4 regions of the Absiella sp. AM09-50 genome follow, and region 1 is predicted to be linked to each of the others. Evidence: riboswitches for the same ligand, from Rfam matches in the RefSeq annotation. Region 1 holds a riboswitch; each other region holds the start of a gene.

The links. A riboswitch is a leader RNA that binds a small molecule or an ion and turns the genes downstream of it on or off. The one in region 1 is predicted to bind thiamine pyrophosphate.
Region 2: another riboswitch for thiamine pyrophosphate. It lies ahead of thiW (energy coupling factor transporter S component ThiW); the one in region 1 lies ahead of DW114_RS08655 (energy-coupled thiamine transporter ThiT).
Region 3: another riboswitch for thiamine pyrophosphate. It lies ahead of thiC (phosphomethylpyrimidine synthase ThiC); the one in region 1 lies ahead of DW114_RS08655 (energy-coupled thiamine transporter ThiT).
Region 4: another riboswitch for thiamine pyrophosphate. It lies ahead of DW114_RS16805 (HAD family hydrolase); the one in region 1 lies ahead of DW114_RS08655 (energy-coupled thiamine transporter ThiT).

The regions. Positions count from the first base shown of each region.
Region 1 covers NZ_QVFI01000008.1:5,032-7,241, reverse strand. Annotated here, with positions in the region: gene metK (methionine adenosyltransferase) at 1-440, opposite strand, end outside; gene DW114_RS08655 (energy-coupled thiamine transporter ThiT) at 580-1,095, opposite strand; TPP riboswitch at 1,135-1,223, opposite strand; gene tuf (elongation factor Tu) at 1,311-2,210, opposite strand, start outside.
Region 2 covers NZ_QVFI01000001.1:195,056-197,265, reverse strand. Annotated here, with positions in the region: gene thiM (hydroxyethylthiazole kinase) at 1-426, opposite strand, end outside; gene thiW (energy coupling factor transporter S component ThiW) at 371-940, opposite strand; TPP riboswitch at 1,173-1,277, opposite strand; gene DW114_RS00955 (MATE family efflux transporter) at 1,363-2,210, opposite strand, start outside.
Region 3 covers NZ_QVFI01000018.1:80,609-82,818, reverse strand. Annotated here, with positions in the region: gene DW114_RS14625 (diguanylate cyclase domain-containing protein) at 1-723, shown strand, start outside; TPP riboswitch at 777-884, shown strand; gene thiC (phosphomethylpyrimidine synthase ThiC) at 961-2,210, shown strand, end outside.
Region 4 covers NZ_QVFI01000025.1:28,477-30,686, reverse strand. Annotated here, with positions in the region: gene thiD (bifunctional hydroxymethylpyrimidine kinase/phosphomethylpyrimidine kinase) at 1-757, opposite strand, end outside; gene DW114_RS16805 (HAD family hydrolase) at 742-1,395, opposite strand; TPP riboswitch at 1,437-1,542, opposite strand; gene DW114_RS16800 (carboxypeptidase M32) at 1,612-2,210, shown strand, end outside.

The DNA.
Region 1 (2,210 bases):
GAAATAGACATTGGCATATATTCAGGTGTTTCATCGCAGGCATATCCAAACATCATTCCCTGATCCCCTGCGCCATTGTTTTCTTCTCCGCCTTCTTTTGTTTCTAGAGAGTGATCAACACCCATGGCAATATCAGAAGACTGTTCATCAATTGAAGTTAAAACAGAACAAGTCGTTCCATCAAAGCCATATTTCGCTCTATCATATCCAATTTCCAAAATCGTATTTCTTGCGATACTTGGAATGTCAACGTAACAATTTGTAGATATTTCTCCCATGATCATCACCATACCCGTTGTACAGCATGTTTCACAAGCAACTCGTGCCATTGGATCTTTTTCTAAAATTGCATCTAATACTGCATCTGAAATCTGATCACATATTTTATCAGGATGTCCTTCTGTTACAGACTCAGAAGTAAAAAATTGTCTATTTAGCATATTTATTATTTCCTTTCTCATGTTCCACTATATTATCGTTCATTCTAGTTCATAAAACAAGATTTAATATAAATGATTTCATGAATTCATGAAAAAAAGATTTACCCATTTTCTTGTTCATATGGGCAAATCTTTATAATTACGCTGTTTTTTCTTTGTTTAAATGCAGACGCTCAACTAAAATTGGCACAACAATCATTCCGACTATCGTTGTTGCAATCATATATGGCGCATTGTATATAATGGAACCCCACCATGTTGTTTCCCATACAATCACACCACCAATGGTATGACTTGCAAAACGCAGGAAATTGGTAATTAGAATTCCAGAATAGAAATACTTATAGTTTGGAAATAAGCTAGCCAAACCATATACACTAAATGCGATTAAGTAATCCATTAGGAATCCCAATAACTGTGGAATATACATTGGACCTGTCACAAACTGAATCAATACAGAAACAAGTCCAACGATGGTTCCTTTGATCCATCCTAAATGATAACTGCAAACGATCAACGCAATTGTCGATACGCCAATAGAACCACCATTTGGCATCTTCAAGAAAGGAATCATATTTGTAAAATAATCAAGCACCATGAATAATGCAGCATAAAATGCCATATAAACCAACTCTAATGTTGTCAATTTTTTCATAAAAAAACACCTCCGTGAGGCGTAAGTCAACAAATCTAAGAATTCATAGATCTGACTCCCTACGCTAGTATTAACTAGATCAGGTCATAAGGGTGTTTCTCAGCCCGAAGGCACCCCTGTCATGACGTTATTTATTATACACACTTTATCTGAAATTGCAATAGATGTAAAAAAAGCATCAGTCATAGACCAATGCTTTTCATCATAAGTTTAAATTACTCGATGATTTCAGTAACGTTACCTGAACCTACTGTACGTCCACCTTCACGGATAGAGAATTTAGTGTTGTTTTCGATAGCGATTGGAGCAATCAATTCAACAGTCATTTCTACGTTATCTCCAGGCATACACATATCAGTTCCTTCTGGTAATGTGATAACACCAGTTACGTCAGTTGTACGGAAGTAGAACTGAGGACGGTAGTTAGATACGAATGGAGTGTGACGTCCACCTTCATCTTTGCTCAATACATAAACCTGAGCTTTGAATTTTGTGTGAGGGTGTACTGTTCCTGGTTTAGCAAGAACCTGTCCACGCTGGATTTCATCACGGTTGATACCACGTAACAATGCACCAATGTTGTCACCTGATTCAGCATATTCCAACTGTTTACGGAACATTTCCAATCCAGTGATAACTGTTTTACGAGTGTCGTGGATACCAACGATTTCAACTTCTTCACCCATCTTAACAACACCACGTTCAACACGGCCAGTAGCAACTGTACCACGTCCTGTGATAGTCATAACGTCTTCTACAGACATCAAGAATGGTTTATCAGTGTCACGAACTGGATCTGGGATATATTCGTCAACAGCATCCATTAATTCGTGGATAGCACCAACATATTTAGGATCTCCTTCAAGAGCCTTCAATGCAGAACCACGGATAACTGGAGCGTTATCTCCGTCGAATCCGTATTCGCTTAATAATTCACGAACTTCCATTTCAACAAGGTCGATTAATTCTTCATCATCAACCATGTCGCATTTGTTCAAGAATACAACGATGTAAGGAACACCTACCTGACGAGCAAGTAAGATGTGCTCACGAGTCTGAGGCATAGGACCATCAGATGCAGCAACTACAAGGATAGCACCATCCATCTGAGCAGC
Region 2 (2,210 bases), on a different contig from region 1:
ATCAATGCCAAGTGCATGTGCAGGCTTTCCTGCAATTGCACGAATCTCTGAAAGATTTCCTTTGATTACATCGATATGGTAAGCATCCATCATTGATTTTGCATAATTATAACGCAAGTCGCTACAGCCAACACCTACCAAATCTAAAACAACTGGTATGTAGTTTTCGTTAGCAGTTTTTATGGATACTATCATTGCTTTACTTCGGATATCATCAAAGTTTCCCAGATTTAAGGCTAGTGCTTTCGCGGTTTTGGTGATTTGTGCTACTTCATCCGGGTGTTGTGCCATAATTGGTTTTCCACCTAACGCAAGAACTGCATTAGCACAATCATTCATAGATATGGGATTGGTGATACAATGAATCAGATTATGCGTCAAGTGCAGCTTCGCTTTGTCCTGCCACAACTCCTCTTGTATATTCATAAGTCTTACCTCCAAGCTTTCTCTGCATTTTCGCAAGCATGCCATTATGCTGCAGTTTCAACAGGAATGCGAAAGCAATACTTCCTCCAATGATGGTTCCCATCAGGAAACTTGGCACATAGAACATCCATGTTAATCCATTTTTACCCCATAGATATGCCATAACAGGATAGGATACGATAGCACCAATAATCCCTGTACCGATAATTTCTCCAAGCACAGCGGCCCAGATTTTTCCATTGCTTGCTCGATATAGTATGCCAGATAATGCTGCGCCAAAGACAGCTCCTGTTAATGCAAGTGGTGGAATTCCCATACATGCCATACGAATAATACCGATAGCTACAGCACACCCCAAAGAATACCATGGTCCCATCAATACTGCCATTGTGATATTGATCAAGTGAGCCATCGGACACATTCCTTCTACTCGAAGAATGGGTGATATTACCACACCTACCGCTACCATCATCGCAAAAAATACGCTACGAAAAATTTGATTTTGTTTGTTCATAAAAAACACCCTCCTATTTGTTCGCTGGAAATGCTGAACCAAATAAAAGGATACAAATAAAAATCAGCGCCGTTTATCGGGTTCAGTTTCCAGATATGGTACGGTCGAAACGCTTGCCAGTTTCCTCTCAGCCTGTCTGCAGGCTCCCTCGCTGATTATCTTTTAATGTAAGGCGCTCCCCTTCCATTAGCAGTAATAAAAAAGAGATATATCCACGTAAAGACATATCTCAGATTACCTCTGTTATACTCCCTACGCCGGCATTACCCGTATCAGGTTCACAGGGTCGAAACGTAATGTTTCCTCTCAGCACACATTGGCTCCCCTTTTTATTACATTAGTATGGTACCACTTTGAAATAAGGATTGCAAGAGCTTTTTTTCATAGTGATTTACATTAGAAATAAGATATATTCAGACTTTTTATGCAGTCACACTGCTTTCCTGCAGCTCCTTTTGTACAAGCGTTGTTTTAACCCATCGATTTTGTTGATAGATCCATTGCCCTACAATACATTCTAAAATATTACTTAACAACATCGCAAGCCATATACCGGTAATACCCAATTCCGTGAACTTATGAAACAGGATAATCATAGGAATGCGAAAGCCCCATAGCCGCAACATTGAAAGAATAAAGGTAGTATTGGTATGCCCGGATCCATTGAATACACTGTTTAAATTCATATACCAGCCCATAAAAACACCTGTCAATAATGCGAAAAAATTGTACTCAAATGCAATAGACAGTAACTCTTCACTGGCATCTGGAACAAATATACGGGTAAATGGATTGATCAACAGCATGCCGATAATCGTTAACGCAATGGCACTGATCACGGATATACGCATGGTTACCCAATAACATTTTCTTGCCCTTTCGATATTACCAGCACCTAAATTCTGACCGATAAATGTCGCAAGTATGGAACCGAAGGATACAATCGGTATATACATCAAATTCACAAGTTTACCACCAACACCATACGCAGATATCGCCACTGCTCCATAGAACACGATATATTTATTCATAATCACAAAGCCTAAACTTTCTAAGAATTGACCACTCGCTGCTGGTATACACAGACGTAGAATTGTTTTCCCATCAGATAACTGAAAAGGATATTTACGAAACGCCACATAAACTTCATTGTCTTTTGAGCGAATAGATCGATAAGCAAGTGGTAGTACAAGAATCTTTGATAATACTGTCGCTACTGCTGCCCCCATGATGCCCATATGGAACATAAAGATAAATAATGGATCTAAGA
Region 3 (2,210 bases), on a different contig from region 1:
TATAATCGATATTCTGGATGTAAAAGCCTGGAATTGTTGAAAAATAAAATCTTAAAACATAAATTCAACGAAGAAATTATTGAAGTCATGTTATTTAGCAATCTTCATCGCTGGGTAAAATTAACCTGTGAGCCTATCTTTGATGAAAATGGTGAATTGATCAAAGTAATAGGATATCTTCAAAATATCAGTAAACAGGTAGAAAAGGAAACACTGGCAAAAGAAGAAAAGAAATATGCACAGTTTGATTCTTTGACAGGTATTTATAATCGTCGTATGGGTGAATTAATGATGCGTAATGCACTTGCGTTATGCAGCAGTAAGCAGAAATATGCATTGATGATGATTGATCTTGATGATTTCAAACAAATCAACGACCAATATGGACATTTACAGGGAGATCGTGTATTACGTGAAATCGCCTCCGTGATTATGACGCATATGGGTAATGGAGATATCTTCTGCCGTTATGGTGGAGATGAATTCTTAGTTCTGATGAAATATCAACAATTAGATGCCATCAAACAAAAAATCAATGCTATTCAAAACAGTCTTGCGAAATGCTGTACCCTTCAGGGAAATGAAAATGTTTATATATCCATTGGCGTTGCCACAGCACCAATGCATGGAATGAATCTGCAAGTCTTATATGAGAAAGCAGATAAAGCTTTATATCGTGCAAAATTAAATGGAAAGAATCAATATTATATTTACGCAGAATAGTATATTGTAAAATTTACATTGACTTATTGGTTTATGTATGGTCTAATAAATACGTACAAAAAATGGGGTGCCAATGATGGCTGAGATTGGATCAATAAAGATCCTGACCCACTGAACCTGATACGGGTAATGCCGGCGAAGGGATTTTATTGTGACGAAAGTGTAATCCACGATATAAATTTACTAAGCAAAAGCTGACACCGTAGCAGGCGTTCAGCTTTTTTTAGGAGGAAGAAAATGGAATACACAACACAAATGAACGCTGCTAGAAACAACGTGATCACAAAAGAAATGAAAGCTGTCGCAGCCTATGAACAGATGGATGTAGAAGAGGTACGCGATTATGTTGCGAAAGGACAAATTGTCATTCCGGCAAATAAAAACCATACCTGTTTAAAACCTTATGGGATTGGCAGAATGCTAAAAACAAAAATTAATGTTAATCTGGGCACAAGTAAAGACTGTTTAGATTTGGATATGGAAATGGAAAAAGTCAAAAGTGCCGTAAACATGGGCGCAGAAGCTATCATGGATTTAAGCTCTTTTGGGGATACACAAACATTTAGAAGAAAGCTGACAAAAGAATGTCCAGCAATATTAGGAACTGTGCCAATTTATGATGCAGTCGTTTACTACAATAAGGCATTAAAAGATATCACAACACAGGAATGGATGGATGTATTTCGTATGCATGCAGAAGATGGTGTAGATTTTATGACTATCCATTGTGGAATAAACAAACGTACAGCACAACGCTTTAAAGACAATAAACGTATCACAAACATTGTATCCAGAGGCGGCTCTATCATTTTCGCATGGATGGAAATTACAGGAAATGAAAATCCATTCTATGAACGATTTGATGAAGTGCTGGATATCTGCCAGAAATATGATGTTACTTTAAGTTTAGGCGATGCATGTCGCCCTGGCTGTATTGAAGATGGTTCTGATATTTCTCAGATCGAAGAACTTGTGACATTAGGGGAACTAACAAAACGGGCATGGGAAAAAGATGTTCAGGTCATGATTGAAGGACCAGGTCATATGCCTTTAAATCAGATTCAGGCAAATATGGAAATTCAGAATACCATTTGTAAAGGCGCACCATTCTACGTATTAGGACCTATTGTTACAGATGTTGCACCAGGTTATGATCATATCACGGCAGCGATTGGTGGTGCCATTGCGGCTACTTATGGTGCAAGTTTCCTATGTTATGTAACACCGGCTGAACACCTGCGTCTACCAGATGTGAATGATGTAAAAGAAGGTATTATCGCAAGTAAAATCGCAGCACATGCGGCAGATGTTGCCAAAGGTGTTAAAGGTGCGATTGACTGGGATCACAAGATGGCAATGGCAAGAAGAAATCTGGATTGGGAAACCATGTTTGAAACAGCGATTGATCCTGAAAAAGCAAGACGATATCGTAAAGACAGCACACCAGAAAGAGAAGATACATGTACAATGTGTGGAAAAATGTGTGC
Region 4 (2,210 bases), on a different contig from region 1:
AAGGTCCACTGCCTTTTCCTAAATCCATGCCATCTTTTAATGCACCTGTGATATATGCCTTTGCATTTTTTACACTGCTTACCATGTCATAACCCAATGCTAAATTACTGGCAATTGCACTGGATAAGGTACAGCCGGTTCCATGGGTATTAGGATTTTGTATCTTAACACAAGGCAGCCAGATTTCTTCTCCATCATGATACAATAAATCATCTGCACAATCCTCAAAATGTCCACCTTTAATCAAAATATAGCCATGATAATTTGTGGCAATCTTTTGTGCTGCTTTTACCATATCATCTTTGGACTCAATAGAAAATTCACATAATACTTCTGCTTCTGGAATATTTGGTGTAATAATCTGTGCCAGTGGAAGCAACTCTTTTTGCAGCATCGTTAACGCTTTTTGCGCTAATAGCCGATCGCCACTGGTGGATACCATCACTGGATCTACCACGATATTTTTAGGTTGATATTGTTTCAGCTTTTCCACAATGACTTCGATTAATTCTGGTTGTGATACCATCCCGATTTTTACTGCATCTGGGAAAATATCTTCAAATACACAATCAAACTGTTCCTTTAAAAAGGCAGGTGTTACATTCATAATATCACGTACACCACATGTATTTTGTGCAACCAATGCGGTGATCACACTCATTCCATATACCTTATGTGCCATAAAGGTCTTTAAATCTGCCTGTGCCCCTGCCCCACCACTTGGGTCTGTGCCTGCAATTGTTAAAACTTTCTGCATAATATCTCCTCCAGTTCCTGCATATCCTCTATGTATGCATCTGCCATACTTCTGATTTTTTCTTCATCTTTCTGCTGGCTTTTTTCTTTCACGGCTACCACATAGCATCCTGCTTTTTTTGCACCTGATACAGCGTGCAATGCATCTTCAATGACGATACACTCCGCTGGTTTTAATTGCATCTTTTCACAGGCGTAATAGAAACAAGCCGGATCATCTTTGGATAAATGGATATCTTCACAACTTAAGATATAGGAGAATTTATTTGATAGTCCATGTTTTTTCAAGGCTGTTTCACACACTTCTTTATGATTGGCACTTAATACGCATAAAGTCACTGGCATTGTAGAAAGCTTCTGTATGCATTCCTTTACACCAGGTTTTAACTCCATATGGATATATCGTTTTTTCAATAAAGCATAAACTTCATCATGTACTGTTTCTAATGATTCCTTTTGTACATAATGTTTTTGAAGATATGCGACTGCCTCTTCCATGCGTAAAGTAGAAAATACTTCATCTAAATTTTCATTTGTCTGTATTCCTTTACTGATTAAATAAGAAAATGCAAAATCATCCCATACATGCATACTATCTAACAGTGTGCCATCTAAATCAAAAATACATCCTTTTATCATAGACCCTCCAAAAAAAAGAATATCCCCAACATGAGAATATTCCAATAACTAATGATTATTCCCTACGTTGGCATTATCCAAATCAGGTATCGGTCGAAGTTTTCAACTTCCTCTCAGCCGGTCATACCAACTCCCGTGATTTCCATGGTAATCATAGCATAAAGGGACGAAAAATGAAAGCAGATATGTTACAATATTCGCATAGAGGTGAACATTATGGTAGAAACATTAAGAAAAGCTTTTCAAGAATATAAGGATATCCAAAAGGCCTACACACTCGCATTGAGTACAATGTATTATGATATCGCAACGATTGCGCCAAAGAAAGGAATTGCCAAACGTAATGAAGCTATGGCATATTTAAGTGGTGAAGCATTCAGTAAGGCAACCGATAAGGAAGCTCTTGCGATGATTGAAGAATTAGGAAAAATCACAAATGACACAGAAGAAAAAAGAGAAATCACGTTGTTTCTAAAAGGAATGGAATATGATCGGGTATTGCCAAAAGATGTATATGTCGCAATGCAGAAAAGCATCAATGACAGTGAAGCCGCATGGCATATCGCAAAAGATCAGGATGATTATGCATCTTTCGCACCTTATTTAAAAGATGTGATTCTAAAACAAAAAGAAGCATTGACGTATGTACAAAAAGAAAGTACAGACTATGATTATTTATTAGATCGCTACGAAGATGGTATGAGTGTGAAACAATATGATGCATTTTTTAATTCCATCAAAGAACAACTGGTACCTTTCATCAAAAAAATCAATGAACAGAAGGAACAAATCGATGATTCCGTATTACATCAAAG